One region of the Pseudoduganella albidiflava genome, then DNA from elsewhere that is predicted to be linked to it. Evidence: predicted binding sites of a transcription regulator. Region 1 holds the regulator's gene; each other region holds the start of a gene.
What was found. The regulator HrcA, encoded in region 1, represses chaperone genes, less so after heat shock. The targets are predictions, from matches to a motif close to TTAGCACTCNNNNNNNNNGAGTGCTAA.
Positions count from the first base shown of each region.

Region 2: the regulator HrcA is predicted to act here: its motif matches at 1,971-1,997, upstream of groES (co-chaperone GroES).
Region 3: the regulator HrcA is predicted to act here: its motif matches at 5,943-5,969, upstream of rpoH (RNA polymerase sigma factor RpoH).

Region 1 covers NZ_CP036401.1:91,482-101,068, forward strand. The annotation lists gene EYF70_RS00370 (metallophosphoesterase family protein) at 1-406, opposite strand, end outside; gene EYF70_RS00375 (HAD family hydrolase) at 508-1,218, shown strand; gene hrcA (heat-inducible transcriptional repressor HrcA) at 1,273-2,289, shown strand; gene fur (ferric iron uptake transcriptional regulator) at 2,626-3,054, opposite strand; gene EYF70_RS00390 (outer membrane protein assembly factor BamE) at 3,187-3,813, shown strand; gene dapB (4-hydroxy-tetrahydrodipicolinate reductase) at 3,859-4,668, shown strand; gene EYF70_RS00400 (MotA/TolQ/ExbB proton channel family protein) at 4,684-5,352, shown strand; gene EYF70_RS00405 (ExbD/TolR family protein) at 5,366-5,788, shown strand; gene EYF70_RS00410 (barstar family protein) at 5,788-6,114, shown strand; gene map (type I methionyl aminopeptidase) at 6,217-7,008, opposite strand; gene EYF70_RS00420 (ParD-like family protein) at 7,001-7,234, opposite strand; gene EYF70_RS00425 (VOC family protein) at 7,344-7,709, opposite strand; gene EYF70_RS00430 (alpha/beta hydrolase family protein) at 7,820-9,587, opposite strand, start outside.
Region 2 covers NZ_CP036401.1:885,277-894,863, reverse strand. The annotation lists gene EYF70_RS03760 (EVE domain-containing protein) at 1-330, opposite strand, end outside; RNA gene ssrS (6S RNA) at 431-611, opposite strand; gene EYF70_RS03750 (cell division protein ZapA) at 658-969, opposite strand; gene EYF70_RS03745 (hypothetical protein) at 966-1,196, opposite strand; gene EYF70_RS31815 (hypothetical protein) at 1,538-1,672, opposite strand; gene groES (co-chaperone GroES) at 2,036-2,326, shown strand; gene groL (chaperonin GroEL) at 2,365-4,011, shown strand; gene EYF70_RS30985 (glycine zipper domain-containing protein) at 4,475-4,648, opposite strand; gene EYF70_RS03730 (thiamine pyrophosphate-requiring protein) at 4,923-6,713, shown strand; gene EYF70_RS31515 (hypothetical protein) at 6,789-7,343, shown strand; gene EYF70_RS03720 (glutathione S-transferase family protein) at 7,376-8,017, shown strand; gene EYF70_RS03715 (hypothetical protein) at 8,033-8,677, shown strand; gene EYF70_RS03710 (MFS transporter) at 8,661-9,587, opposite strand, start outside.
Region 3 covers NZ_CP036401.1:5,745,404-5,754,990, forward strand. The annotation lists gene EYF70_RS23790 (TauD/TfdA family dioxygenase) at 1-655, shown strand, start outside; gene EYF70_RS23795 (AEC family transporter) at 698-1,615, shown strand; gene EYF70_RS23800 (MerR family transcriptional regulator) at 1,840-2,778, shown strand; gene ftsY (signal recognition particle-docking protein FtsY) at 2,987-4,057, shown strand; gene EYF70_RS23810 (cell division ATP-binding protein FtsE) at 4,083-4,742, shown strand; gene ftsX (permease-like cell division protein FtsX) at 4,739-5,653, shown strand; gene rpoH (RNA polymerase sigma factor RpoH) at 6,137-7,036, shown strand; gene EYF70_RS23825 (hypothetical protein) at 7,313-7,795, shown strand; gene ggt (gamma-glutamyltransferase) at 7,792-9,537, shown strand.

The sequences.
Region 1 (9,587 bases):
GGCAGCCCGTGTCGCCGATGACGACGATGCGCCGCGCCTCGTGCCGTGGCAGCGGCAGGGGGCTGCCGGCCAGGGCCGCCCGCTGCGTGTCCGCCGGCAACGGCGCTTCGCACGCGAGCACCGGAAATGCCGACGGCTTCGAATCGGCCGGAGCCGATGCGGTCGGCCGCTGCGCGATCGTGGCCGGGGCGGCGCGGACCGACATCGGCACCGGCCGGCCATCCACGTCCAGCGTGGGGCAGGCCGCGGCGACGGTGATCACGCGGGCCGTGGCGGCGCCTTCCTCGCCCAGGACCACGTAGCTGGAGAGCACGTCCGGCGGCAGCGGCGCGGTGGTGGCGCAGCCGGCGAGGAGAGCCGCGGCAAGCGCGGCAGGCAGGAGCGATGGAACAGGCAGCAGACGCATGATGACCCCGGTTCGATGTCAGTCCGCTAATTTAGCACCAAGTAAATACCAAAGCGACAGCATCCCGGGCCTTTCCGGCCGGGCCATGCGACAATGGCGCCATGAACGACATCGCACGACCCAAAGCCATCCTGTTCGACCTGGACGATACGCTGTGGCCGATCGGCCCGGTGATCGCCGAAGCGGAACGGGGCCTGCATGCCTGGCTCGCCGAACACGCGCCGAAGGTGGCGCAGGCCTTCACGATCGAACAATTGCGGGAACAGCGCATGGCGTTGCTGGCGGAAAAGCCGGAACACCACCTGGACCTGATCGGCCTGCGCCGCGCCGCGCTCGAAGCGGCGTTCCGGCACGTGGACGAAGACCTGGCCCGGCTCGACGGGGCGATCAGGCATTTCACGGCGGCCCGCAACACCGTGGAGCTGTACCACGACGTGCTGCCCGGCCTGCAGCGCCTGGCCGAAAAGGTCACCCTCGGTTCGGTCTCGAACGGCAACGCGGACCTTGAAGTCATCGGTCTCGCCCACCATTTCAAGGTATCGCTGGCGGCCAGCCGTTTCGGCAAGGCGAAACCCGACCCCGGCATCTTCCTGGCGGCGTGCGAGGCGCTCGGCGTGGCGCCCGGCGAAACCGTCTACGTGGGCGACGACCTGCGCCTCGACGTGGAAGGCGCGCAAAAGGCGGGCCTGCGGGCGGTGTGGATGAACCGCACGGGCAGCACGGCCCACCTGGAAGCGGGCATCGTGCCCGACGCGATCTGCCGCGACGTGGGCGAGCTGATTGCGTGGCTGGAACAACAGTTAGCCGATTGAATTCCCGGCGCGCGCCCCGCGGTGCATAATGAAAGCCTAGCCTGTGAAACGATCATGCAACTCGATACCCGTGCCCAAACCCTGCTCAAAGCCCTCGTAGAGCGCTATATCGCCGACGGACAGCCTGTCGGCTCGCGTGCCCTGTCGAAGATTTCCGGCCTTGACCTGTCGCCGGCCACGATCCGCAACATCATGGCCGACCTGGAAGAACTCGGTTATGTCGCCAGCCCCCACACTTCCGCCGGGCGCGTGCCCACGCCGCGCGGCTACCGCATCTTCGTCGACACGCTGCTGACCGTGCAGCCGATCGACGAGCGCGATGTCGAATCCAGGCTGCGCCCGCAGGCGCAGCCGCCGCAAAAGCTGATCGCCACCGCGGCGCAGATGCTGTCGTCGCTGTCCCAGTTCGCCGGCGTGGTGATGAGCCCGCGCCGCGAATCGGCGTTTCGGCAGATCGAATTCCTGCGCCTGGGCGAGAAACGCATCCTGCTGGTGATCGTGGCGCCCGGCGGCGACGTGCAGAACCGCCTGCTGCTGACGGACGTCGACTACACGCCGTCCCAGCTGCAGCAGTCCGCCAACTTCATCAACCAGCACTACAGCGGCCTGGCATTCGACGAGGTGCGCACGCGCATGCAGGGCGAGCTGCGCCAGCTGCGCGACGACATGGGCCGCCTGATGCAGGCCGCGGTGGAGGCGGGCAGCGAAGCGATGGCCGATACCGGCGAGGACATGGTGATTTCCGGCGAACGCAACCTGCTGTCGGTCAGCGACCTGTCGTCGAACATGACGTCGCTGCGCCAGATGTTCGACATGTTCGAGCAAAAGACCGGCCTGATGCAGTTGCTGGACGTGTCCTCGAAGGCTTCCGGCGTGCAGATCTTCATCGGCGGCGAATCGACCCTGGTGCCGCTGGACGACATGAGCGTGGTCACCGCGCCGTACGAAGCCAATGGCCGCATCGTCGGCACGCTCGGCGTGATCGGGCCGACCAGGATGGCGTACGAACGGGTGATCCCGATCGTGGACATCACGTCGCGGCTGCTGTCGAACGCGCTGAGCCAGAACTAATCGAAGCTCACCCCAAGTGCAAATTCCGGGGTCAGGAGGGAATGCTGGCATGCATGCCAGCATCGTTGCGCAGGCGCGAAGCAGGCTTCGCGAAACCCCTGCTGCACCCCGGCGGGGCAGAGCAGGGGTTTCGACGAGCACTGCTCCTCGCCTGCGTAGCGGTACCGGCATGCATGCCGGTACTCCTCTCTGACCCCAGCCCTTCGCTGTTGGGGTGAATGCATGTGCTTTCAATGTATTGCGTGACGCTTAACTTAACGGCATAGGGTCTGTCCCCGGTGCATAGTCGCGCCGCATGAAAAAAACGGCCCTCGCGGGCCGTTTTGCTGTCAGGCATTAATGCCGGTGCGGGCAATTCTCCTTCGTGCAGCTGCCATAGATCGCCAGCGCATGCTCGGCGATCCTGAAGCCGCGTTCGGCGGCGATGCGCTGCTGGCGGGCTTCGATTTCCTCGTCGACGAATTCCTCGACGCGGCCGCAATCGAGGCACACGAGGTGGTCGTGGTGGGAACCCTGGTTCAGTTCGAAGATCGCCTTGCCGCTTTCGAAGTGATTGCGGTTCAACAGGCCGGCCTGTTCGAACTGCGTCAACACGCGATAAACGGTGGCGAGACCGACGTCCATATTGTCGGCCAGCAAGATCTTGTAGACATCTTCGGCCGTCAGGTGACGCACGGAACTGTTCTGGAAGATGTCGAGGATCTTCAGGCGCGGCAGGGTGGCCTTCAGGCCGCTGGCCTTCAGGTCGGTGGGGCTGTTACTCATGTTCGGTAGTCGGTTTAGGCTGGAGTGCTTTATGATATAGCGTTTCGGCACTTCCGCTCAATCGATTTGAGGTCACTTATGCGCGTCACCCCAGCGTCACCGTCGTCCGTCCCGCCTGCTGTCTTGCCAGTCATGAATCAGCTGAAATCCCGCGTACCCCTGCTGGCAGCGGCTGCTTGCGTGGCGCTCGCACTGGGCGGCTGTGCCGGCAAGACCGTGCTGGGGCCGAAAGAAGGCGCGCAGGTGGCACAGCAGGCCAACCCGGTCGTCGATCCGGCGCAGGGCGCCGTGACCACCAAGGCATCGCAGATCCAGCGCTTCATGTGGTTCTTCTCGCCGTACCGTCCCGATATCCAGCAAGGCAACTTCGTCTCGAAGGAAATGCTGGCGCAACTGAAACCGGGCATGACGCGCGACCAGGTGCGCTTCATCATGGGTTCCCCATTGCTGAACGACATCTTCCACGAGAACCGCTGGGATTATCCGTTCCGCTTCGCGCGCGGCGACGGCGAGCTGACGACCAGCAGCGTGGTCCTGCATTTCGACAAGGAAGGCAAGCTGGAAAAGTTCGAAGGCGGCGAGCTGCCGACCGAGCGCGAATACATCGCCCGGATCGCTGGCCCGATCAAGCAATTCCAGAAAGACGAGAAGCGCAACAGCGAGAACCAGCCGGCCGCGCAGCGCGCGCCGCTGCCGAGCGGCCAGGATTCGGGCAACCGCAACCCGGTCGAGATCAGCACGCCGCCGGCCGGCCAGTAAAGTCAGCGAAAAAGCACACCAACAAGAACAACACAGGATAACCCCATGACCACACTGAACATCGCCATTGCCGGCGCCGGCGGCCGCATGGGCCGCATGCTGGTGGAAGCCGTGCTGAATGCCGATGACCTGCGCCTGTCCGGCGCGCTCGGCATCGCCGGCAGCGACGGCCTGGGCCAGGATGCCGCGGCGTTCCTGGGCAAGGCATCCGGCGCGATCGTCACCGCCGACCTGGCCGAAGGCTTGCGCGGCGCGGACGTGCTGATCGACTTCACCCGCCCCGAAGGCACGCTGGCGCACGCCGAATACTGCGCCGCGCACGGCGTCAAGCTGGTGATCGGCACCACCGGCTTCGACGATGCCGGCAAGGCCGCGCTGAAGGCGGCCGCCGAAAAAACGGCGATCGTGTTCGCGCCGAACATGAGCGTGGGCGTCAACGTCACGCTCAAGCTGCTGGAACTGGCCGCGAAAAGCCTGTCGACCGGCTACGACATCGAGATCATCGAAGCGCACCACCGCCACAAGGTCGACGCGCCGTCCGGCACCGCGCTGAAGATGGGCGAAGTGATCGCCGACGCGCTGGGCCGCGACCTGAAGGAATGCGCCGTGTACGGCCGCGAAGGCGTGACCGGCGAGCGCGATCCGTCGACGATCGGCTTCGCCACCATCCGCGGCGGCGACATCATCGGCGACCACACCGTGCTGTTCGCCGGCACCGGCGAGCGCATCGAGATCAGCCACAAGTCCAGCAGCCGCGCCGGCTATGCGCAAGGCTCGCTGCGCGCCTCGCGCTTCCTGGCCGACAAGGCCACCGGCCTGTTCGACATGTACGACGTGCTGGGCCTGAATACCTGATCCCGCGCCGGCGCGATGGAACACTTCACCTTCGCAGGATACTGGGAACGTGGCGACGCGATCAGCCACGCCATCGCCTGGCTGCTGCTGGCGATGTCGCTGGCGAGCTGGTTCTTCATCCTGTCGAAAGGGCTGATGTCATGGCGGGTGCGCCGCAGCGCGCGCGTGGTGCAGCGGTTCTGGGATGCGCCCACGCTGGCCGACGGCGTGGCGGTGGTCTCGGCGGGTGACGCGGAAGGCATCTACCTGGCGCTGGCCGAGCAGTGCACGGTCCCGGCGCCCGATGGCAAGGGCAATTCGCTCGGCACCGCGGTGGGTCGTTCCGAACAGGTCACGCGGCTGTTGCGCGATGCGATCCACCGCTCCACGGTGCGGCTCGAATTGGGCCTGACATTGCTGGCGTCGATCGCTTCCACCGCGCCGTTCGTCGGCCTGCTGGGCACCGTATGGGGCATCTACCATGCGCTGGCGGCCGTGTCCTCGTCCGGTGCCGTGGAAATCGACAAGGTGGCCGGCCCCGTTGGCGAAGCGCTGATCATGACCGGCGTGGGCCTGATGGTGGCGATCCCCGCCGTGCTGGCCTATAACGGCTTCAACCGGGTCAACCGCCTGACGCTCTCCGAGCTCGACGCGTTCGCCTACGACCTGCACGCGTACCTGACCCAGGACGCGGCGAAGCGCTGAACGGAGCTTGGCAATGGCATTCGGCGGATTCAACCATCACCGGCAAAAGGAATCGATGGCCGACATCAACGTCACGCCGATGGTGGACGTGATGCTGGTGCTGCTGGTGATCTTCATCCTCGCCGCGCCGATGTTTACGCACGCGGTGAAGCTCGACCTGCCGAAGGCCCAGGCATCCGGCGCGCCGCAGCCGGCGGACGCCGTGCGGATTTCCATCGATGCCGCCGGCACCGTGTACTGGAACGAGGAAGCCGTGCAGCCGGCCGAGCTGCAGCCGCGCCTGGCCGGCGCCGCGCGGCGCGACCCGCAACCCGAACTGCAACTGCGCGCCGACCGCGCCACCCGCTACGAAGCGGTGGCGCAACTGATGGCGGCGGCACAGCAGGAAGGCTTGACGAAGCTGGTCTTCGTCACCGACCCGAAGGGAAATGAATAATGGCCAGCATCACCCTGGACGGCGCGGCGATCCGCGACGAAGCAAGCTTTCATGCCGCCAGCCGCGCGGCATTCGGTTTCAACGACCATGTGGCGCCCACGATGGATTCGTGGATCGACGCCCTGTCCTACCTGCGCGATGAAGAGGGCATGACGAAGTTCCGGCTCAAGCCGAACGAAGTCCTGGAAATCGCCATCACCGGTTCGGCGGCGATGAAGGCCGCGGTGCCGGACCTGCTCGAGGAAATCGCCTTCTGCATCGGCGGCATCAACGAGCGCTACGAGGATTACGGCGAAAAGCCGGCGCTCAAGCTCGTGCTGAAGTAGGCCGGCCGCTGGCCTCAGGAAGCTGGCCTCAGGAAGTTGGTCTCAGGAAGCTGGCTTATGGAAGCTGACCGGCGGCCGCTGAACAGAGGCCGCCAGTTCGGGTCACTGCGCCTTTTCGCCCGGTGCCAGGGTCAGCACGTCGAAGCCGGTGGCCGTCACGGTCACCATGTGTTCCCACTGCGCCGACAGCGAGCGGTCGGCGGTCACCACGGTCCAGCCATCGGGCAGCGCGCGGGTCTGGTGCTTGCCGGCGTTGATCATCGGCTCGATCGTGAAGATCATGCCCGGTTCCAGCTTCAGTCCCATGCCGGGGCGGCCATAGTGCAGCACCTGCGGATCTTCGTGGTACACCATGCCGATGCCGTGGCCGCAATAGTCGCGGACCACCGAAAAGCCGGCGCTTTCCGCCACCACCTGGATCGCATGGCCCACGTCGCCCAGCGTGGCGCCCGGCTTCACGGCGCGGATGCCGGCCCACATGGCGTCATACGTCACTTCGCACAGCTTGCGGGCCGCCTTGCCGGGATTGCCCACGTAGTACATGCGGCTCGTGTCGCCGAACCAGCCATCCTTGATCACGGCCACGTCGATGTTGATGATGTCGCCGTCCTTCAGCACCTTCTTCGGCGAGGGAATGCCATGGCATACCACTTCGTTGACGGAGGTGCAGACGGTCTTCGTGAAGCCGGCATAGCCCACGTTGGCTGGAATCACCTGCAGCACGTTGACGATGTAGTCGTTGCACAGCTTGTCCAGGTCTTCGGTGCTCACGCCCGGCTTCACGTGCGGGCCGATCATCGTCAGCACATCGGCCGCCAGCTGGCCGGCGACGCGCGACAGTTCCACCTGTTCCGGCGACTTGATCAGGATGGCATCGCTGTTCTTCTTACGCATCGTGCAGCGCCTCTCCTTTTACCGGCGTCAGCCGAAGAGGGCCCTGGCCGGTCTCGCCGCGCAGCAGCAGCTGGCACAGGTCGCTGTAGTTCAGGTCGGGGTTGGTTTCGGCCAGCAGGCCGATGCGCAGCCAGTGCTCGGCCTGCGCATTGATCGAGCGGCTCAGTGCGCCGCTGGCGATGCGCAGGTTCTCATGCATCTGGTCGGAGATTTTTACGATGCCCATGTTGTCCTCAATATACGGTCCATATACGGAACGCATATTACCACAGCTCGGGCAGGCGATATACGTTCAATGTACGTTCCATGTATCGAACGTATATCGCCAGGGCCGCTCAGCGCACGGCTTGCGGATCGAAGTGGGGGTTATGGATGAGGGCCAGCACGTTGCCGAACGGGTCCGCCAGTTCGGCCACCCTGATGCCGTCGCCCACATCCTGGATGGCCGAGTGCGTGCTGGCGCCCAGGGCGAGGATGCGGGCGACTTCGGCCTCGATGTCGTCGACGCCCCAGTAGACTTCCACGCCGGACTTGCCCGGCTCGCCATCCGGCGTCAATCCCAGTTCGAAACCGCCGATGGCGAAGCCCACGTAGAACGGCTGGTCGAAGTACGGCGCGGCGCCGAACACTTCGCTGTACCACGCCTTCGCGGCGGGCAGGTCTTTCACGGGGTAGATGGCGGTGCGCAGTCCCTTGATCATGGTGTTCTCCTTCGGGTTGTCGATCGCGCCATCATGCCATCGAGGAACGGCAACGGATTGGAAAAATGGAAGGCGCGCGGACGGCGGCGCCGTGGGGCCGCCGTCGTCCTTCATTTGTTGCCGATCTGCCTTGCGAGGAAATCCTCGATGCGGGTCCACAGGTCGATGCGGTTCTTCCGGGTTTTCCAGTCGTCGACGCTCGATGTGTATTCCAGCCACTCGGCCTGCGCGTTGCCGGCCTTCAGTGCCTGGTAAAAGCGCAGCCCGTCCTTGTACGGCACCGCTTCGTCGTCGGTACCGTATGCCAGCAGGGCGGGGCGCTTGATGTCCTTCAGCCTTGCATCGTCCGGATTTTTTCCATAGGTCGTCATGCCGGACCAGCTGATGCCGCACTGGAAGGTATCGGCATCCCTGAGCAGGGCCATCATCGCCGCATAGCCGCCATAGCCGGTGCCCGCAACGCAGACCCTTGCCGGGTCCGCATGGCCGGCCGCCACGGCCCATTTCACCGCATCGGCAATGTCATCCTGGACGGCACGGCCGGACTGGCCGATGCCGGCTTCGGCATGGGCGCGACCGAATCCCTGCACCCCGCGCGGTTCCGGCTGCAGGACGGCATAGCCGCGCGAAGCGAGGAACTGGACTTCGGCATTCCAGAGCCAGTGGCCGCTGCGCTTGTGCGGCTGGGCGCCCACGAGTACGACGGTCGGCAGGCGCTTCGGCACGGCGACCTTGGGCAAGGTCACGAACACGGGAATGCGGCGCCCGTCGCGCGCCGGGTAGCGCTCCAGCGTCATCGGGGCCATCCTCGCCGGATCGATGCCTGGCGTGGTACCGCCCAGAAAAAGCTGCTTGCCCGTGTCGGTGTTATGGAGAAGATAGGTATGGTCCTGGATATCGGCATAACTGTCGACAAGCACCCAGGGCGTTTCGCTGGCGCGGCCGCGCGAGATATTGTTCACCATGCCCGGCAGCAGCGCGTCGACTTCCTGCTGGACCGCTTTCATCCGTTCGTCGTGCCAGACGGTGACATCCGCATCGGTGGTGAACCGGAAGCCCAGCAGGCGCGTGTCGTTGACGATGGCATCGCCGCCCGTGTCGAAGCCGGGCGCGTTGATCACCGGCTTGGCTTCGAGGGCATTCCTGGCCAGGTCGAAGCGGTAGATGCCCGCCTCGTCGGTGCCGTTGCGTGCGCTGACGTAGAGCGTGTCGTCCACGTACAGCAGCGGCTCGAAGCTGGAGGCGTCTCGTTCGTCCCGGCTGTCGATCTGGCGCCAATCCCCCTTGTCGAGAAAGAACGTCACATTGCGGCCATTGCGCAGGGCCGTGGCGACGCGGGTGGTGCCGTCCACGTCGACCAGCGAGCGATAGGTTCCGTATGGCGCCTTGACCGGCTGGCGTGATCCGGTGCGGGCATCGACACGCATCTGCGTCTGCCTGCCATCGGCGATCTCGACCGCCTGCACGTATTCGCCTTTCTTGAACGGGAAGCCGTGAACGGTGAACTGTGCATGCGGGCGGTTGTCGCCGGTGTCCCCTTCGGCGAACGAGCGCTTGCGGACGAGCGTTTCCGACAGTACGGTGCGGTTCTGGCCGTTGCGGTCGACGGCGAACAGCCCCGGTTTGCCGACGTCGCCGCCATGATCGACATTGATCACGGTAAATGCAAGGCGGTTGTCGCTGAGCCAGTAAAACATGTCGACATCGGCATTGCGGAAGTTGGCGACCGCTGTCGATTCGCGCCCGGCCGGGTCATAGACGGCCAGAAAGGTACGGCCGCTCTCCGCCAGCAGGCGAACCGCCACAAATTTTCCGTTGGGCGACAGCTGGGCACCGGTGGTGGCCGACTTCTGGAAAAAGCTGGCGACCGGGATGGAT
Region 2 (9,587 bases), 790 kb from region 1:
CCCCTGCTTCACGGCCCTGACGTCGATGCCGGTCCAGCGCGGGTTTTCCTGCGTGGCCTTGGCGTCGTAGTACGGGCTGGCCGGATCGAACTGCGTGGCATCCGGATACGGCATGCTGGCGATTTCGGCGATGCCCGCGATACCCGGCACCGCGCAACTGGAGTGATAGAACAGCACGCCGTCGCCGACCCGCATGGCGTCGCGGATGAAGTTGCGGGCCTGGTAATTGCGCACACCGTACCAGGACGTGGTCTGGTTCTTCGATGCGAGCACGTCGTCGAAACTGACGTCGTCGGGTTCGGACTTCATCAGCCAGTACTGTTTCGGCATCTGCCTTGCTCCTGACGTGAAAACGGCGGGCGTAAAAAAGCGGGACGTAAAAAAGCGGCTGCGCACCTTCCGGTGCAACAACCGCTTTCAGTACTTCATATAGGGCCCCGCCTGTGCCGTCATGCCGGCATCCTGAACCTAACGGTTCAAGGCGGCCACAGTCAGTTCAACTTCGGGTTCATCGGACTAGCGACGCTCACACCCGCCGAACAATGTTCCGCGACCTATGCGTGTTAATGGTTCAAGGAATATATGGCACTTCTCGAACACCGCAGGGTAGGACGCAGTTTACTCCTCAAACGCCGTCAGGGAAAGTCCTATCGTGCGTCAGAAGAGATTTTCCTGCGGGGTCAGCGCGCCGTCGAGCACCCGGTGCATCGCGGCGATCTTGTGCTGGACTTCCAGCAGCGAGATCTCCGACAGCGGGCCGGCCGGCGCCTTGGCCGTCAGGAATTCGGCGGCCATCGACAGCGCCGCCATCACGGCGATACGGTCGTTGCCCTTCACCTTGCCCGTGTCGCGGATGGTAGTCATTTTCTTGTCCAGCAGGGCCGCCGCTTCGCGCAATGCGCGTTCCTCGCCGTCCTTGCAGACCAGGCGGTACGACGAACCCAGGATATTGACGTCCACGTTGCTCATGACTGGAGGTCCTCTTGCTCGGGGGTTGCCGTTTCCAGCGGAGGGATATGTTCCAGCAGTGCCGACACGCGCGCATGCGCTTCGGCCAGGCGCTTCTGGTATCCCAGGTTTTCAGCCACCAATGCGGCATTGGCCTGGCGCAGCTGGGCGTTTTCACGCCGCAACGAGAGCGCCAGCTCGGCCAACTGCTCGATCTTGTCGGAAAGTTCTTGGAAGTCTGCAATCATCCCGCCACTATAGGGCGGCGCGATAACGTGGTCAACCGAATCGGGACGGTTCTTTACTTAATTACATCTTAATGGCAGAACGCCGCTACAAGGAAGACGGGCGGGATAGCGGATGAGGTAGCGGATGAGGTAGCGGATGAGGTAGCCGGTGAAATGGCGGACGAAGTAGCCGGTGAAATGGCGGACGAGGTGGCCCATGAGATGGCCGATGCAGCAACAGAAGCAGGTAGCAGCAGAAAAGTAAGTAGTAGCCGGAGTAAGTAGTAGCAGAAGCAAGTATCGGACGCAGGTAGCCGACATGCATGCCGCCGGATGGCGGCATGCCAGGACTGCCGGGCGAGTCAGGTAACCGTGCCCAGCGCCAGCAACAGCATGGCGCCAGCCAGCACGCCCAACGCCGCGCCGGCGGCCACGTTGATCGCCACACGCACCCATTCCGGCGCATGCAGGTCTCTGGGGAATTTCGTCTGGAACATCGCAGCCTCCGCTAGACAATGCAACGTTTAATGCTTGCAATCCCTGCAACGTTAATACAGTGCAACGCTTATGAAGTACTACCTGATGCCGTGCACCCTGATGCTGTGCAACTTGATGCAGCAACTCAATGCACGTTTGATGAATGCTTCCGAATGCGAACGGACAGTGTGCACCTCCGGCGAAGCTTTGTCAAAACACAAACGGGGCTTTCCGGCCTCCCGCTGCGAGCGCTACCGCCGATAGAAATTTTCCCAATATGAATTCTCTTGAAATCACTTAGGACCATCCCTATAATTGTTGGCACTCGTTAGTCGAGAGTGCTAACAACGAATCAACCTCACTGTACACATAAGGAGTTTTGTATGAACCTTCGCCCTTTGCACGATCGCGTCATCGTCAAACGCCTGGACCAGGAAACCAAGACCGCATCCGGTCTGATCATCCCTGATGCCGCCGCCGAGAAGCCGGATCAGGGTGAAGTGCTGGCAGTGGGCAACGGCAAGGTTGCCGACAATGGCACGCTGCGCGCACTGGAAGTGAAAGTCGGCGACCGCGTCCTGTTCGGCAAATACTCCGGCCAGGCCGTCAAGGTCGATGGCGAAGAGCTGCTGGTGATGCGCGAAGAAGACATCCTGGCGATCGTCAACAAGTAATCGGCCGACCCCTTACATAGAATCTGGAGATTTCCAACATGGCAGCTAAAGAAGTGATTTTCGGCGACGCAGCGCGCGCCAAAATGGTTGAAGGCATCAACATCCTGGCCAACGCGGTCAAGGTCACCCTGGGCCCGAAAGGCCGCAACGTCGTGCTGGAGCGCTCGTTCGGCGCCCCGACCGTGACCAAGGACGGTGTCTCGGTCGCGAAAGAAATCGAACTGAAGGACAAGCTGCAGAACATGGGCGCGCAGATGGTGAAGGAAGTCGCATCGAAGACTTCCGACAACGCCGGCGACGGCACCACCACCGCGACCGTGCTGGCACAAGCCATCGTGCGCGAAGGCATGAAGTTCGTTGCCGCCGGCATGAACCCGATGGACCTGAAGCGCGGCATCGACAAGGCCGTCGCCGCCACCGTCGAAGAACTGACCAAGATCGCCAAGCCATGCACCACCTCGAAGGAAATCGCCCAGGTTGGCGCGATCTCCGCGAACTCCGACTACTCGATCGGCGAGCGCATCGCTGAAGCGATGGAAAAAGTGGGCAAGGAAGGCGTCATCACCGTGGAAGACGGCAAGTCGCTGAACGACGAGCTGGACATCGTGGAAGGCATGCAGTTCGACCGCGGCTACCTGTCCCCGTACTTCATCAACAACCAGGAAAAGCAGGTTGCTGTCCTGGAAAACCCGTTCGTCCTGCTGTTCGACAAGAAGATCTCGAACATCCGCGACCTGCTGCCGGTACTGGAGCAAGTGGCGAAAGCCGGCCGTCCGCTGCTGATCATCGCCGAAGACATCGAAGGCGAAGCGCTGGCGACCCTGGTGGTCAACAATATCCGCGGCATCCTGAAGACCTGCGCAGTGAAAGCTCCTGGCTTCGGCGACCGCCGCAAGGCCATGCTGGAAGACATCGCCGTGCTGACCGGCGGCCAGGTGGTTGCTGAAGAAGTCGGCCTGACGCTGGAAAAAGTGACGCTGGCAGAACTGGGCCAGGCCAAGCGCATCGAAGTGGGCAAGGAGAACACCATCGTCATCGACGGCGCCGGCGAAGCCGCGGGCATCGAAGGCCGTGTTCGCCAGATCCGCGCACAGATCGAAGAAGCGACCTCGGACTACGACCGTGAAAAACTGCAAGAGCGCGTGGCCAAGCTGGCCGGCGGTGTTGCCGTGATCAAGGTTGGCGCTGCCACCGAAGTCGAAATGAAGGAAAAGAAAGCCCGCGTGGAAGATGCACTGCACGCCACCCGCGCTGCCGTGGAAGAAGGCATCGTTCCTGGCGGTGGCGTGGCCCTGCTGCGTGCCCGCGCTGCGCTGACCGTGAAGGGCGACAACCCTGACCAGGAAGCCGGCATCAAGATCGTGCTGCGCGCGATGGAAGAGCCGCTGCGCATGATCGTGCAGAACGCCGGCGAAGAATCGTCGGTGGTGGTCAACGCTGTGCTGGGCGGCACCGGCAACTACGGCTACAACGCCGCCAACGGCACCTATGGCGACATGGTTGAAATGGGCGTGCTGGATCCGGCCAAGGTCACCCGTTCGGCACTGCAGAACGCCGCATCGATCGCCGGCCTGATGCTGACGACCGACTGCATGGTGGCGGAAGTGGTGGAAGACAAGCCAGCCGGCGGCATGGGTGGCATGGGCGGCATGGGTGGCATGGGCGGCATGGACGGCATGATGTAATCATGCGGTAACTGCCGGCTTCGGCCAGCTGCACCTGAAAAGGCTGCTTCTTCGGAAGCGGCCTTTTTTACGTCAAGGTCGCCTGGAAAATGGGGATGTACCGCTTACGAAAATCCGGGACGGAGCCTAATGCCGCTTAGATAAGTCCACCCCAAGTGCAAATTCCGGGGGCAGACCCGGCGGGTCTGACCCCAGCCCTTCGCTGTTGGGGTGAAAGCATGCGCTTCCAACGTATCGGGTAACGCTTAACTTAGCGGTATCAGGGACAGACCCTGTTTTTCGGGAAACTTCCTCAAAAACAGGGTCCGTCCCGGATTTTGGCGTCGATGGAACGCATAACGCTCGAGTCGACCGGGCTTCGACACACCCCTCCCGACCCCGCAAACAACAACGGCCGCCGAAGCAGCCGTCGATGACGTCACGGGAAGCGCGTCATGGAAGTACGCGAATCATGTTCGCAGGCTCAGGGCCGCCGTCGCGCCAGCCCGGCGCCCACGGCGCTGCCGAGGCCGACACCGAGGCCGATGCCCATCGCGAAATTGCCCATTGCAACACCGATCGCGCAGCCGATCGCTGCACCCAGGCTGATACCGAAGCCAACATAGCGCCCGGTGCGGTCGTCCGGTTCCATATCCATCTTGCGTCTCCTGTTCCGTGGTTGTTGTGGGACCAATATACACCCGGTTTTCGTTCTCTCTGCTGTTTTTTTAAGCGGATCGTCCCGCTTGAACAACGTTTTCAAACGGCTGGGTTATACGGTTTTGCGTTGCATCAAAGCTCACTTTTCACTCCCAAACCATGGCGCCGGCGGGGCCTCGCGAAGGGGCGGATGGTGCACCGCAATGCTTGCGTGCGCCTGCCGCCCGGCCATCGACTTATCATTTTTTCTTGACTAATCGAGCGAGAACGACATGGCAGATACGGTGGGCGACTTCCTCTTGCAACGCCTCGGCGAATGGGGCGTGCGGCGCGTGTTCGGCTATCCCGGCGACGGCATCAACGGCATCATGGGTGCGTTCGGCCGCCAGGAAACGATCGAATTCATCCAGGTACGGCACGAGGAGATGGCCGCCTTCATGGCCACCGCGCACGCCAAGTTCACCGGCGAAGTGGGCGTGTGCCTGGCCACCTCCGGCCCCGGCGCCGTGCACCTGCTCAATGGCCTGTACGACGCCAAGCTCGATCACCAGGGCGTGGTGGCCATCGTCGGCCAGCAAAAACGCATGTCGATGGGCAGCGACTACCAGCAGGAAGTCGACCTGCAGGCGCTGTTCAAGGACGTCGCCCATGAATACGTGCACATGGCCACCGACCCGGCCCAGGTGCGCCACCTGATCGACCGGGCCTTCCGCATCGCCAAGGAAGAACGCGCCGTTACCTGCCTGATCTTCCCGAACGACGTGCAGGAGCTGGCCGCGGTTCCGAAGCCGCCGCGCGAGCACGGCACCGTGGTCTCGGGCATCGGCGCCCTGACCCGCAGCCACGTGCCGCCGCAGGCCGCGCTGCAGCAGGCCGCGCGCATCCTCAACGAAGGAAAGAAAGTCGCGATCCTGGCCGGCGCCGGCGCCCTGCATGCCACCGACGAGCTGATCGAAGTGGCCGACATCCTCGGCGCCGGCATCGCCAAGGCGCTGCTGGGCAAGGCCGCGGTGCCGGACGACCTGCCTTTCGTCACCGGCACCATCGGCCTGCTCGGCACCAAGCCCAGCCACGACATGATGAACGACTGCGACACGCTGCTGATGGTGGGCTCGAACTTCCCTTACAGCGAGCACCTGCCGAAGGAAGGCCAGGCGCGCGGCGTGCAGATCGACATCGACGCGCGCCGCGCCAGCGTGCGCTACCCGATGGAATTCAACCTGATCGGCGATTCCCGCGAAACGCTGCGCGCGCTGATCCCGCTGTTGCAGCGCAAGACCGAGCGCCAGTGGCAGGACGACATCCGCGCCAACGTCGAGCGCTGGTGGCGCGTGCTGGAAGGCCGCGCGATGAACGAAGCCAATCCGATCAACCCGCAGCGGGTATTCTGGGAACTGTCGCCGCGGCTGCCGGACGACTGCATCATCGTCGGCGATTCCGGCTCGGCCACCAACTGGTACGCGCGCGACGTCAAGATCCGGCGCGGCATGATGACCAGCGTCTCCGGCGGCCTGTCCACGATGGGCTGCGCGGTGCCGTATGCGATCGCCGCCAAGTTCGCCCACCCGGAGCGCCACGTGATCGCGCTGGTCGGCGATGGCGCCATGCAGATGAACGGCATCAATGGCCTGATCACGATCGCCAAGTACTGGCAGCGCTGGGGCAACGGCAAGCTGGTCGTCATGGTGCTCAACAACCAGGACCTGAACCTGGTCACCTGGGAAGAGCGCGTGATGGGGGCCAACCCGAAATTCGAAGCGTCGCAGGTCATGCCCGATTTCCCGTACGCGCAATACGCCGAGCTGGTGGGCCTGAAAGGCATCCGCATCGACAGCGCGGACGCCGTGGCCGCCGGCTGGGAAGCGGCGCTGGCATCGGACCGGCCGTGCGTGCTGGAGATGGTGACCGATCCGCACGTGCCGCCGCTGCCGCCGGACGTGCCGGCCAAGCAGGCCGCCGCCTACTTCAAGGCCCTGCTGAAGGGCGACCCGGACGCGCTGGCCACCGTGCGCGCCAGCATCAAGGAAACCTGGGAGGGATGGTTCCCGCCGAAGAAAGATTGATCCCGCGAGCGGCATCGTGGCGTGCATTCGATTGGCGCTGTGCAAAGAACGCCTTTCGATTACCATGTTCGCCACATGGACACGAAAAACCGCACGAGCAAATCCTCCCATCTTCCCGCCCTGGCCGGCACGCTGGCCGGGCTGCTGGCCGCCGCGCTGGGCGCGTGGTACCTGTATCCGCAGCACGTGGGGCCCGGCACCGGGCCGGCGCGGGTACCTGTCGCCGCCCCTGCCACCGCCTCGCCTGCGTCACCCACTGCTTCCGCCCCTGCCCCCGCTGCAGCTTCTGTCGCCGCCATGCAGCCCGGGCAGCCGCTGACCAGCGAGCAGGCCGTGGCCCGCCTGATGGCGCTGCCCGAACTGCAGGCCTGGGCACAGCGCATCGAGAAGGCATCCGGCGGCGCGGTGCGTGGCGCCGTGATTCCCTTCGACCCCGCGCCGCGCACGGTGAACGGCAGGCAGTATCACCAGCTCAGCTTTGTCGAGAACCGGCCGGAAGCGGCCGTCACGTGGCAAAGCTTCCTGGTCGGCGTGGCCGATGGCGAGATCCTCGTCGACGATGACGAATCCCTGTTGCCGCTGGCGCGCTGGCGCACCGAACAACGACCGATGGAACGGGCCGCGCGCTGACCCGGCCATCACCGACCACCATGGAGCCACCGATGTACACGCTGTATTACTCCCCCGGCGCGGCCAGCCTGGCCGTGCATGCCGCGATCCACGAGACCGGCGCGGACCATCAGCTGGTCAACGTCGACCTGGACGTGCCGCGCACCGACGACTACCTGCGCCTGAACCCGCAGGGCACCGTGCCCACGCTGCTCATCGACGGCGTCGCCCACCGCGAATCGGCCGCGCTGCTGATGCTGCTGGCCGAGCGCCACCCCGAAGCGAACCTGGCCCCCGCCCCCGGTGCGCCGGGCCGCGCCGAATGGCTGCAATGGACGGTAGCGCTGGCCACCTCGCTGGGCGGGCCGTTCAGGCACTGGTTCTACCCGCAGGACCTGGGCCGCGATACGCATGACGAGGCCAGCCGGGCGCCGGTGCGCCGCACGCTCGAAGCCGGATTCGAACGCATCGCGTCGCACCTGGCGGCGCATGGCCCCTATCTGCTGGGTGAGCAGTTCAGCTCGGCCGACTACCAGCTGTGCATGTACATGCGCTGGTCGCGCGCCATGCCGAAACCCGCCACGGAATGGCCGGAACTGGACCGGCTGGCGCGGCTGGTCATCGCCCGCCCCGCATGGCGCAGCGCGGTCGCGATGGAAAAATTGCGCGGCTGGCAGCTTGATGGCGACCAGTGACAGTACAATGACGCCATGTTCAAGAAACTCATTGCCGCGTTCTCGTCGCGCCGGCACGCTTCCGCTGCCCAGCCATACAAGCAGGACGAACTGAACCTGATGTACCAGCTGCTGTTCTGCGACGATCCGCAACTGGTCCAGCAGGGTCCAGAGCCCGCATCGCTGTTCGGCACGGCGCCGGATGCGCGCGTGGTGCAGACCATCGGCGAAGATCCGGCCGAGGAAAGCCGCGTGCGGCTGCTGGCCTGGCAATGGCTGCGCGCCGCCGGCCAGCCGGTCGCCTCGCGTGAATTGCTGGGCGTGGTCGTCGAAGTACCGCTCGAGGGCGGCCTCGACGTGCTGGCCGCGTATGCCGACGGCACCGTGCGCTACATCCACCATACCGGCCGCGTGGCCGTCTTCGAAGGCGCGCCGGACAACGTGGCCCAGCAGGGCAAGCTGCTGGTGCACGCGGCCATCCCGCTGGCGTCGGCCAAGGGGCTGGCGAAACACCGCGCCGCCCCGCCGGTGCTCGGCAACCTGCGGTTGTCGCTGCTGGCCGCGGACGGCCTGCACGTGCGCGACGGCACCTTTGGCGACGTGGACCGCGACAAGCTCGCATCGCCTGTCCTGAAACAGGCGCAGCGCCTGCTCGACATCGTCGTCAGGCAGGGCTCCTGACCGCCGGGGCGCCGGGCACTTCCCGCACCCGCCCCACCCACCACCAGGTAAACAGCGACAGGCCGGCGGCCAGCCAGCCGTTCAGGCCGTAGCCGCTGATGTGGCCGGCCGCATCCGTGTGCAGCCACAGTCCGCCCAGCAGCGCGCCCAGACCCGTGCCGACCTGCTGCACGGCCGCGTTGGCGCTGAGGAAGGCGCCGCGGCGCCGCGGATCGGGCACCGTCGTCATCAGCGCCTGCAGCGGCACGTTGCGGCCATTCATCGCCACCATGAAGAACGGGAACAGGCACACCAGGGCGACCAGCGGCCAGTGCGCCGACAGTTCCGGCAGGTGCGTGATCACCAGGATCGGCACCACCGAGAACAGCACGAAAATGCGGAATACCCGGTGCCGGCCGGCACGGTCCGACCAGCTGCCCACGAAGCGCGAGCTGAAGAACGCCGCCACCCCGCCCGCCATGTAGATCCACATGATGTCGCCCGGCCGTACGCCGAGATTGCCGACCAGGACCGGCGAGATGAACGGAATCACCAGCATGCCGTTCAACATCGTCACGAATGTCAGCAGGAAGGCGCGCAGGTGCTCCGGCACGCTGAACAGCGCCAGCAGTTCCGGCAGCGCGCGGGCCGGCGCAGAGTGCCGGTCGAGGTGCGCCGTCAGCGGCGGCAGCACGAACGCGGCAAGGCACCAGATCGCCATCGACGCCGCCACCAGCAGGTAGAACGGCGATTGCCAGCCGAAGCGGGCCGCCAGGCCCACGCCCAGCGGCACGCCCAGGATCGCGGCCATCGAGAACGACGTCATCACGATGCCGGTCGCGTAGCCGCGCCGCTGCGGGGCGATGAGGTCGCCGATGATCGCCATGCCGATCGCGCCCAGCACGCCGCCGGTCAGGCCGGCAAAGGCGCG
Region 3 (9,587 bases), 1.8 Mb from region 1:
GTCGACCGACCAGCGCACCAGGCGCGTGGCATGGGATGTGCGCGCCCGCCCCGGCAGCCAGTCGAAGTTCGTCACCTTCTCCGAACGCACCGGCAACGCCGACATGCACACCGATTCGTCGTTCTACCCGATGCCGGAAGAGCAGTTCCTGCTGTACGTGGTCGCCTCGGCGCGCTGCAATGGCGGCGAATCGCTGCTGATCGACGTGGAAGACATCGTTGCCGAGCTGCAGAAAACCGCGGCGGGCCGCGACGCCTATGCACTGCTGTGCGATACCCAGGTACCTTTCCGCGTGCCGTCGGTCTATGCCGCAGGCGACGACCGGATCGAATTATTCTACGCACCCGTTTTTCATGCCGATGGCCGGGCGATGCGGTGGCGCTACGATTCGATTGAAAAAGGACTTGCAGCCAGGCCCGACTTGGCCACTCCCGAACTGATAGCCGCGCTGCGCCTGCTCAACGAGATCGTCGAAGAGCGTGCGCCCCGTTTCGTGCGCCAGTTGCCGGACGATACGCTGCTGTGGGCGGACAATCACCGCACGCTGCACGGCCGTGCCATGTATACGGACCCGGGCCGCCACCTGATCCGCATCCGCATTTCCAGCACGCCGAATGCGCACCGCATCGGCCCGTCCGGTATTTCGGCGGACTGAGCGGGCACGAATCCGTACCCAGGCAACGATTAGAATCGCACCATGCTCGCTTCCATCATTCCCGTCTTCCTGATCATCCTGCTGGGCGTGGCGATCCGCCGCTTCGGCTGGATGCCGGCCGAGTTCTTCCCCTCCATCGAGAAGTTCTCGTACAACGTCGCGTTTCCGGCGATGCTGTTCGCGGGCACGGCCCGGCTGTCGTTCGAGGGCGGCGAAGTCGGCGAACTGGCGCTGGCCACCCTGGTCCCCACGTTCGCCGTGGTGGTGCTGACGCTGGGCGCGCTGCTGCTGCTGCCCGCGCTGCCGGGCGCCAGCCGCTCGTCCGTCATGCAGGGCGCGATGCGTCCGAACACGTATTTTGGCCTGGCCGTGGCGGCATTGTTCTTCCCGGCCGAAACGGCATCGCGCGTCATGCTGGCGCTGGCGCTGTGCCTGCCGGTGGTGAATGCGCTGGCGGTGATCGCGCTGGCGTGGTGGAGCGGCGCCACGCCGAACCTGGGGACCGTGGCGAAGACACTGGCGCGCAACCCGATCATCCAGGCCACGCTGGCCGGCGTGCTCGTCAGCGTGCTCGGCATCGCGCTGCCGAAAGAGCTGATGAATACGCTGGACATCCTCGGCAAGGCAGCCACCGCGCTGGGCCTGCTGTGCGTGGGCGGCGGCCTGGTGTTTTCCCTGGAAGGCGCGCGCCCCGCAGCGCTTGCCGTCAGCTCCGTGCTGAAACTGCTGGTGATGCCATTGCTGGCGGCCCAGGCCTGCCTGTGGCTGGAGGTGTCGCCGCAGGTGGCGCTGGCAGCCTGTTTCTATTGCGCGCTGCCGGCCGCCCCGAACGCCTATATCATGGCAAAGCAGCTGGGGGGCGATGCCCGCCTGATGGCCTCGCTGATCACGTTGCAAACCCTGCTGGCCGTGATTACCGTGCCGTTGAGCCGGCAGTTCATGCCCTGGCTTGGCGCATGACGGTGCGGGCCACAATTTTTTTCACGTTATTTGTCCACGACATGAACCGTGAAAGCCCATAAATAAAATGCATCTATGCATCCTGCCTGTGCATGTCATGGACAAGTCACACAGGACGCGTGGCCGGCCCTTCCCGCAAGGATGGGCTGTCATTTTTCCCCGGGAAAAGGCATTAAAATGCTGCACGCCCAACGCAGGAGTAGCCCGCGCAGATGAATAACCCGATGCCTTTCTCGCCCATGCCGTGCACGATCAGCGACGTCGAGCGCGATACCGGCGTGGCCAAGGAAACGCTGCGCGTATGGGAACGGCGGTACGCGTTTCCACGGCCGGAACGCGACCCGTTCGGCGAGCGCCTGTATCCAGTCGAACAAGTGCACAAGCTGCGCCTCGTCAAGCGCCTGATCGACCTGGGCTTCCGGCCCGGCAAGGTGATCGGCTATACGGCGCAGGAGTTGCAGGCACTGGCGGAAAAAACCACCTCCGGCAACCGTCCGCGCCTTCCCGACGCCACCGAGCTGACTCCTTACCTGGACCTTTGCCGCAGCCACGACAGCGACGGGCTGCGCCGCAAGCTGTCGCAGGCGTTGCTGGTGATGGGACTGCGCAATTTCGTCATCGACCTGATGGCCCCGCTGACGGGCGCCATCGGCGACGCCTGGGCATGCGGCGACCTCGGCGTATGGCAGGAACACTTGCTCACGGAAACGCTGCAAATGGTCTTGCGCAGCGCGATCTTCTCGATGCCGCCCACCAATCCGCTGGGCGGCGCGCCGCGCCCGCGCATCCTGCTGACCACCACGCCGCAGGAAAGGCATGGCCTGGGCCTACTGATGTCCGAAGCGCTGATGGTGGCCGAGGGTGCCGGCTGTTATTCGCTGGGGCCGCAAACGCCATTGCCCGATATCGTCGAAGCGGCCCGCGCCCTGCAGGTGGACGTGGTGACGCTGTCGTTCTCGACGTCGATGAATACCCGCCACGTGCTGGACGCGCTGAAGGAATTGCGGGCCCGCCTGCCGGAACCGGTGGCCCTGTGGGCCGGTGGAGGCAATGCCGCGCTGCGCCGGCGCGCCCCGGCCTACGTGCAGGTGCTGACCTTGCCCGACGTGGCCGCGGCGCTGGCCGACTGGCGCCACGAACAGCGCAGGCACGCCGCTGCCTGAGCCCGAAGCCCCGAGCCGGCGCACGTCGTAATGCAAGGGGGAACGGCTGCGGGATCGCGCGCCAGCGCTTCCCAAGGCCGGCCGAGCCCGGGGGAAATACTGGAAATACCCTTTCAGCAAGGTTTTCCGGGGCGCTCTGGTAGAATAGCCGGCGCAAGAAACCATTCCCAGCGTGTTACCGGCCACCGCGGCCGCAGCCCCCACACACATGTTCAGCTTCTTCAAGAAAAAAACCGTCACGCCCGACGTGCCGCCGGTCGCACCTGCGGACCTGGCGCCGATCCCGGCTCCCGCTGCCCCTGCTTCGAATCCCGCGCCGGCCGCCGTTGCCGATGCGGTTCCTCTGGCTTTCGACGTTGAAACCGCGCCGCGCCCCGAATCGAAACAATCCTGGATGAACCGGCTCAAGGCCGGCCTGTCGAAAACCTCCGCCAACCTGTCGCTGCTGTTCGTCGGCGCCCGCATCGACGACGACCTGTATGACGAACTGGAGGCGGCGCTGCTGATGTCCGATGCCGGCATCGACGCCACCGAATACCTGCTCGATGCGCTCAAGCGCAAGGTCAAGGACGACAAACTGACCGATGCGGCCGCCGTCAAGGTGGCGCTGAAGGCCTTGATGGTCGACCTGCTGCGGCCCCTTGAAAAACCCTTCGTGCTGGGCCGGCACCAGCCGACCGTGATGATGATTTCCGGCGTCAACGGCGCCGGCAAGACCACCACGATCGGCAAGCTCGCCAAGCACATGCAGGCGCACGGCCAGTCCGTGCTGCTGGCCGCCGGCGACACGTTCCGCGCCGCGGCCCGCGAGCAGCTGATGATCTGGGGCCAGCGCAACAACGTGACGGTGGTGTCGCAGGAATCGGGCGACCCGGCCGCCGTGTCGTACGACGCGGTACAGTCCGGCAAGGCGAAGGGCACCAATGTCGTCATGATCGACACGGCTGGCCGCCTGCCGACGCAGCTGCACCTGATGAACGAGCTGCAGAAGATCAAGCGCGTGATCGGCAAGGGCATGGACCAGGCGCCGCACGAAACGCTGCTCGTCATCGACGGCAACACGGGCCAGAACGCGCTGACCCAGGTGAAGGCGTTCGACGATGCGCTGCAGCTTACCGGCCTGATCATCACCAAGCTGGACGGCACCGCCAAGGGCGGCGTGCTGGCCGCGATCGCGCGGGTGCGCCCGGTGCCCGTGTATTTCATCGGCATCGGCGAGAAGATCGAGGACCTGCAGCCGTTCGACGCCGAAGAATTCGTCGAAGCCCTGCTCGGTTGATGGCTGGGGAACGGAAAAACCGGCCATGATCGAATTCGTCAACGTCACCAAGCAATACACCGCCGACACCACCGCGCTGCGCGACGTCACGCTGACGGTCGCCAAGGGCGAGCTCGTCTACCTGGCGGGCCCGTCCGGGGCGGGCAAGTCCACGCTGCTGAAGCTGATCGCGGCCATGGAGCGCCCCACGTCGGGCCAGGTGACCGTGAATGGTACCGACATCGGCCGGCTGAAAAGCGCCGGCGTGCCCTTCCTGCGCCGCAACCTGGGCCTGATCTTCCAGCAGCAGCGGCTGCTGACCGACCGTTCCGTGCTGGCCAATGTGATGATGCCGATGCTGGTCACCGGCTTGCCCCGTAGCCAGGCGGAAGAACGCGCCCGCGCCGCGCTGGACAAGGTGGGCCTGCTGAGCCGCGCCACCGCCAGCCCGCTGGCCCTGTCCGGTGGCGAGCAGCAGCGCGTATCGATTGCCCGCGCCATCGTCAACCGGCCGCAGATCATCCTGGCCGACGAACCCACGGCAAACCTGGACCGCGCCAGCGCCAACAAGGTGTTCGATGCGCTGCGCGCCTTCAACAAGGCCGGCGTCACGTGCCTGATCTCGACCCACGACGAACTGGTGCTGGACAGCGCCAGCCGCGTGATCCACCTGAAGCAGGGTGAACTGCTGAAGGAGGCCGCATGAGCGTGTGGCTGCGTCAACATGGCTTCGCGCTGGGCGCCGCGGTGGGGCACCTGCGCCGCTCGCCGGGCTCGTTCTTCTTCAACATTCTCGTGGTGGCGATCGCGCTGGCGCTGCCGTTCGCCGGCGTGACGGTGCTGGACAATATCCGGCCGATGTCCGAACAGCTGGCCGTCGACCCCGAACTGTCGGTATTCCTGAAGCAGGACCTGCCGCGCGAGCATACGCAAGGCATGGCCGGTTCGCTGCGCGCGGTGGCGAAGGACGCGCGGATCGTGTTCGTGCCGCGCGAAAAGGCGCTGGAGGAACTGCAGGAGAAAAACGGCGTGGCCGGCGTGATCGACACGCTGGGCGAGAATCCGCTGCCCGACAGTTATATCGTGCGGCTCAATGCCTTCCAGAGCGCGGCGGAAAGCGCGCACGTGGACGATATCGCGGACAGCATCCGCGCCATTCCCGGCGTCGAGTCGGTGCAGGTCGATTCCGAATGGGTCAAGCGGCTGGCCGCCCTGCTGGGCGTGCTGCGCGTGGGCCTGCTGCTGCTGGCGGCCACGCTCGGTACCGTGGTCGTCGCGGTGGTGTTCAACACGATCCGGCTGCAGGTGCTGACGCAGCGCGAGGAAATCCTCGTGTCGCGGCTGATCGGCGCGACCGATACGTATATCCAGCGCCCGTTCTATTACACGGGTGCGCTGCTGGGCCTGTTCGCCGGCGCCGTCGCGCTGGGTGCGGTGGCGTTGTCGCTGCATCCGCTGAACGCGGCGATCGCCGAGTTTGCCCGGCTGTACGCATCCGAATTCCAGCTGGCCCCGCTCGAACCGCTGGCGATGGCGCTGCTGCTGGCACTGTCGGCTGGTCTGGGGCTGGTCGGCGCGGCGCTGTCCGTGCGCCGGCAACTGGCCCGGCTTGCCTGACGCAATTTTCCCGGCGGCCTGCTCTTGCAATCGGGCGGGCCGCCCTTATCTCTTTGTCCACCCCCTCCTGCCGACGTACAAACTCGTTGGCTGCACTCCTACATCCGCCCCCGGATGATCGTGCGTTCACGCACAGAGTCCGCCGCGCCGCGTCGATAATCTTGTCTTACAACCTTTGATCCAGCTCAAATTCTGCCCAGTAACATTGGCGCGCCGAGCCGCGCCCCAGCCCTACCGATTAGTATTGAGCCATAGCAAAGAGGCTATCGAGGCCATAGAATTAGTGAGATTGGCACTCCTCGGTGGAGAGTGCTAATATATGTTCAAACGCAACGTTGAACACGATAAAGTGCCGGCAAGTCTTGACAGCAAGTGCTTGCCGGTGGTTAAGACCGAATTAAGCTCAACGTTGCATGCTGTACGCAAATGTCGCGCTGCAATCCCGCAGCAGGACCATGCAAGACCTTCAAGCGAGGAATGAAAATGACTACCATGTCCGCACCTTCCGCCCTGGTTCCAGCCGGCAGTAGTGCACTGGGACTCGGGTTCAGTGGCAACCTGGGGAACCTGGATGCCTACATTTCCGCTGTAAACCGCCTGCCGATGCTGACGCACGAGGAAGAAGTCTCGCTGGGCCGCCGCCTGAAGGAAAACAATGACCTGAAGGCAGCGGAAAAGCTCGTGCTGTCGCACCTGCGCCTGGTGGTATCGATCGCCCGCGGCTACCTCGGCTATGGCTTGCCGCACGCCGACCTGATCCAGGAAGGCAATATCGGCCTGATGAAGGCCGTGAAGCGCTTCGACCCGGACCAGAACGTGCGCCTCGTGTCGTACGCCATGCACTGGATCAAGGCCGAGATGCACGAGTACATCCTGAAGAACTGGCGCCTGGTGAAAGTGGCCACGACGAAGGCACAGCGCAAGCTGTTCTTCAACCTGCGCAGCCACAAGACCGGCCTGGACGCGATGACGCCGGACCAGATCGATGCGCTGGCCAAAACGCTGGACGTCAAGCGCGAGGAAGTGATCGAGATGGAAACGCGCCTGTCCGGCCGCGATATCGCGCTGGAAGCACCGACCGACGATGAAGACGACAAGTTCTCGCCGATCGCCTACCTGTCGTCCGACCTGTCGGAGCCGACCAAGGTGCTCGAAGCGGAACAGGTGACGCGCCTGCAGTCGGAAGGCCTGGAAACGGCCCTGGGCAAACTCGATCCGCGCTCGCGCCGCATCGTCGAAGCGCGCTGGCTGGCCAACGACGACGGCTCCGGCGCCACGCTGCACACGCTGGCCGACGAATTCGGCGTCTCCGCCGAGCGCATCCGCCAGATCGAATCGGCCGCGCTGAAGAAGATGAAAGGCGCGCTGGCCGCCTACGTGTAAGGCGCCCCGCTCCCTGCAGAACCCGGCCTCGTGCCGGGTTTTTTATTGTCTGAAGATCGGTGACGAAAAACGGTGACCGAAAAACGGTGACAGGCTCCGATTCTTTTGCAATGTTTCTTGAAGGCCCGTGACAGGCTGCGGAAAATCGGAGCCTGTCACGGGTTTTTTTGCAACTTTTGTTCTCGAATCGATGTTTTCCTGGCAGCTATAGCTCAGCAGTGCGACCATTTTCATAGCAATTTGATAACCTGAACGTCCTTGCCGGATGGAGGACCTATGCAAGCCAGGCTCATCGGAATTATCGGCTGCGCGCTGACGGCTGGCGTGGTGGCCGCGTGCTCGATCGACAGCACGCAGGCGGAAGCGGTGGCCGACAAACCCCGCAAGACCAGCGCCAGCTACGCGCTGCGCCAGGGGGAAAGCGTGATGCTGGCGCCGGGCACCCACCTGAAACTCGAACGTATCAACGACAGCCGCTGCAGGCAGGGCGCGGTGTGCGTCTGGGCCGGCTACATCAGCTACACGTTCATGCTGACGAGCCCGCGTGGAACGCGCAACTTCGTGCTGGCCGAGAACATGCCGAACGCGAAACCCGCCATCACGCAGGATGGGCTGACGTTCGCGCTGGAAAAACTGGAACCGCCCGAACCGCCCGCCGTGGATGCGCCGCCACCGGATTATCGGGTAAGCTTGCGCGTAACGATCGCCCGCATAGCCCAGACAGCCCGCCCACCCACCAGGCAAGCCACCAGCTCATGACCAGACACCTCGTCGCCGCCATCGTCCTGACCGCCATCGGCACGGTCGCCATTGCAAAAACGCCGGTCGCGACCGGTACCGGCGGCGCGGTCGCCACGATCAGCGAGCAGGCGTCGCAATCGGCGCTGGCGATCCTGGACAAGGGTGGCAACGCGATCGATGCGGCCATCGCCGCGGCGGCCACGCTGGGCGTGACGGACCCGTTCAGCTGCGGCATCGGGGGCGGCGGCTTCATGGTGGTGTACCTGGCCAGGGAACAGCGCGTGGTCACGATCGACCACCGCGAAACGGCACCCGCCGCATTCAGCCCGGCCACCTTCCTCGACAACGGCAAGGAAATGGATTTCGACACCGTCGTCGCCAGCGGCCAGTCGGTCGGCGTGCCCGGCACGGTGCGCGGCTGGGATGAAGCGCTGCGCCGCTATGGCACGATGTCGTTCAAGCAGGTGCTGGCCCCGGCCATCGACGTGGCGGCCAAGGGCTTCACGGTGAACGCCAACTTTTCCCGGCTGGTCGATGAAAACGCCGACAAGTTCCGGCGTTTCCCGGCCACCGCCGCGCTGTACCTGAAGGATGGCATGGCGCCGCCGCCCGGCACCCTGCTGAAGAATCCCGGCCTGGCAAGCACCTACCGCGCACTGGCGCAAGGCGGCGTGAAGGCGTTCTACGAAGGGCCGGTGGCTCGCGCGATCGTCGACGCCGTGAACCGCCCCGCCACGGCGCCTGGCGTCAGCGTCCGCGGTGGCAAACTCACGCTGGCCGACCTGGCCAACTACGAAGCGCGCATCCGCCAGCCGGTGCGCAGCACCTACCGCGGCTATGAGCTGTATGGCATGCCGCTGCCCAGCAGCGGCGGCGTGACCGTGCTGGTGGCGCTGAACCTTCTCGAAGGCTGGGACCTGAAGGCGCTGCCGCGCGCGCAGGCCGAGCACCTGTACCTGGAAGCGAGCCGCCTGGCGTTCGCCGACCGCAATGCCTACCTGGCCGATCCCGAATATGTCGATGCCCCCGTGGCCGGCCTGCTCAGCAAGGAGTACGCGGCGCAGCGCAGGAAGCTCATCGACGCCGGCCGCGCGGCTACCGGCCCGGTCGTCGCCGGCGATCCCTATCCGTTCCAGCAGGATGCCAGCGTGCCGCAGCGCCCGGCGCCCACGGCACGGCTGCGGCAGGAAAGCGCCCACACCACCCACCTGACCGTGTCGGACAAGGCCGGCAACGTCGTCTCCTACACGTTCACCATCGAATCGTGGGGCGGCAGCGGCATCGTGGTACCCGGCCATGGCTTCCTGCTCAATAACGAAATGACCGACTTCGAATTTTCCGGCCCGGGGCCGAACGTGCCCGAAGCCGGCAAGCGACCGCGCAGCAGCATGGCGCCGACCATCGCGCTGAAGGACGGCAAGCCGGCGTTCACGATCGGCAGCCCGGGCGGCGCCACGATCATCACCACGGTCCTGCAGACCATCGTCAACCACGTCGACTTCGGCATGCGCATGGACCAGGCCATCGATGCGCCCCGCCTGTCGCAGCGCAACGGCCCCACCACGGACATCGAGCCCGGCTTCGACGAGGCCGCCCAGGCCGATGCGCTGGTGCGCCTTGGCCAGCGCTGGGCCAGCGAGCCCGAAGAGATCGGTGCGGCCAACGCGCTCGTGTTCAACCCCGACGGCACCGTGACCGCCGTCAGCGAAGGGCACCGCCACGGGGTGGGCAGCGCGCTGGTGCAAAAGAAAGGGCATTGATGTTGTCCGGTCACATCTCGGGTCACATCTCGGGTCACATTTCTTAACGC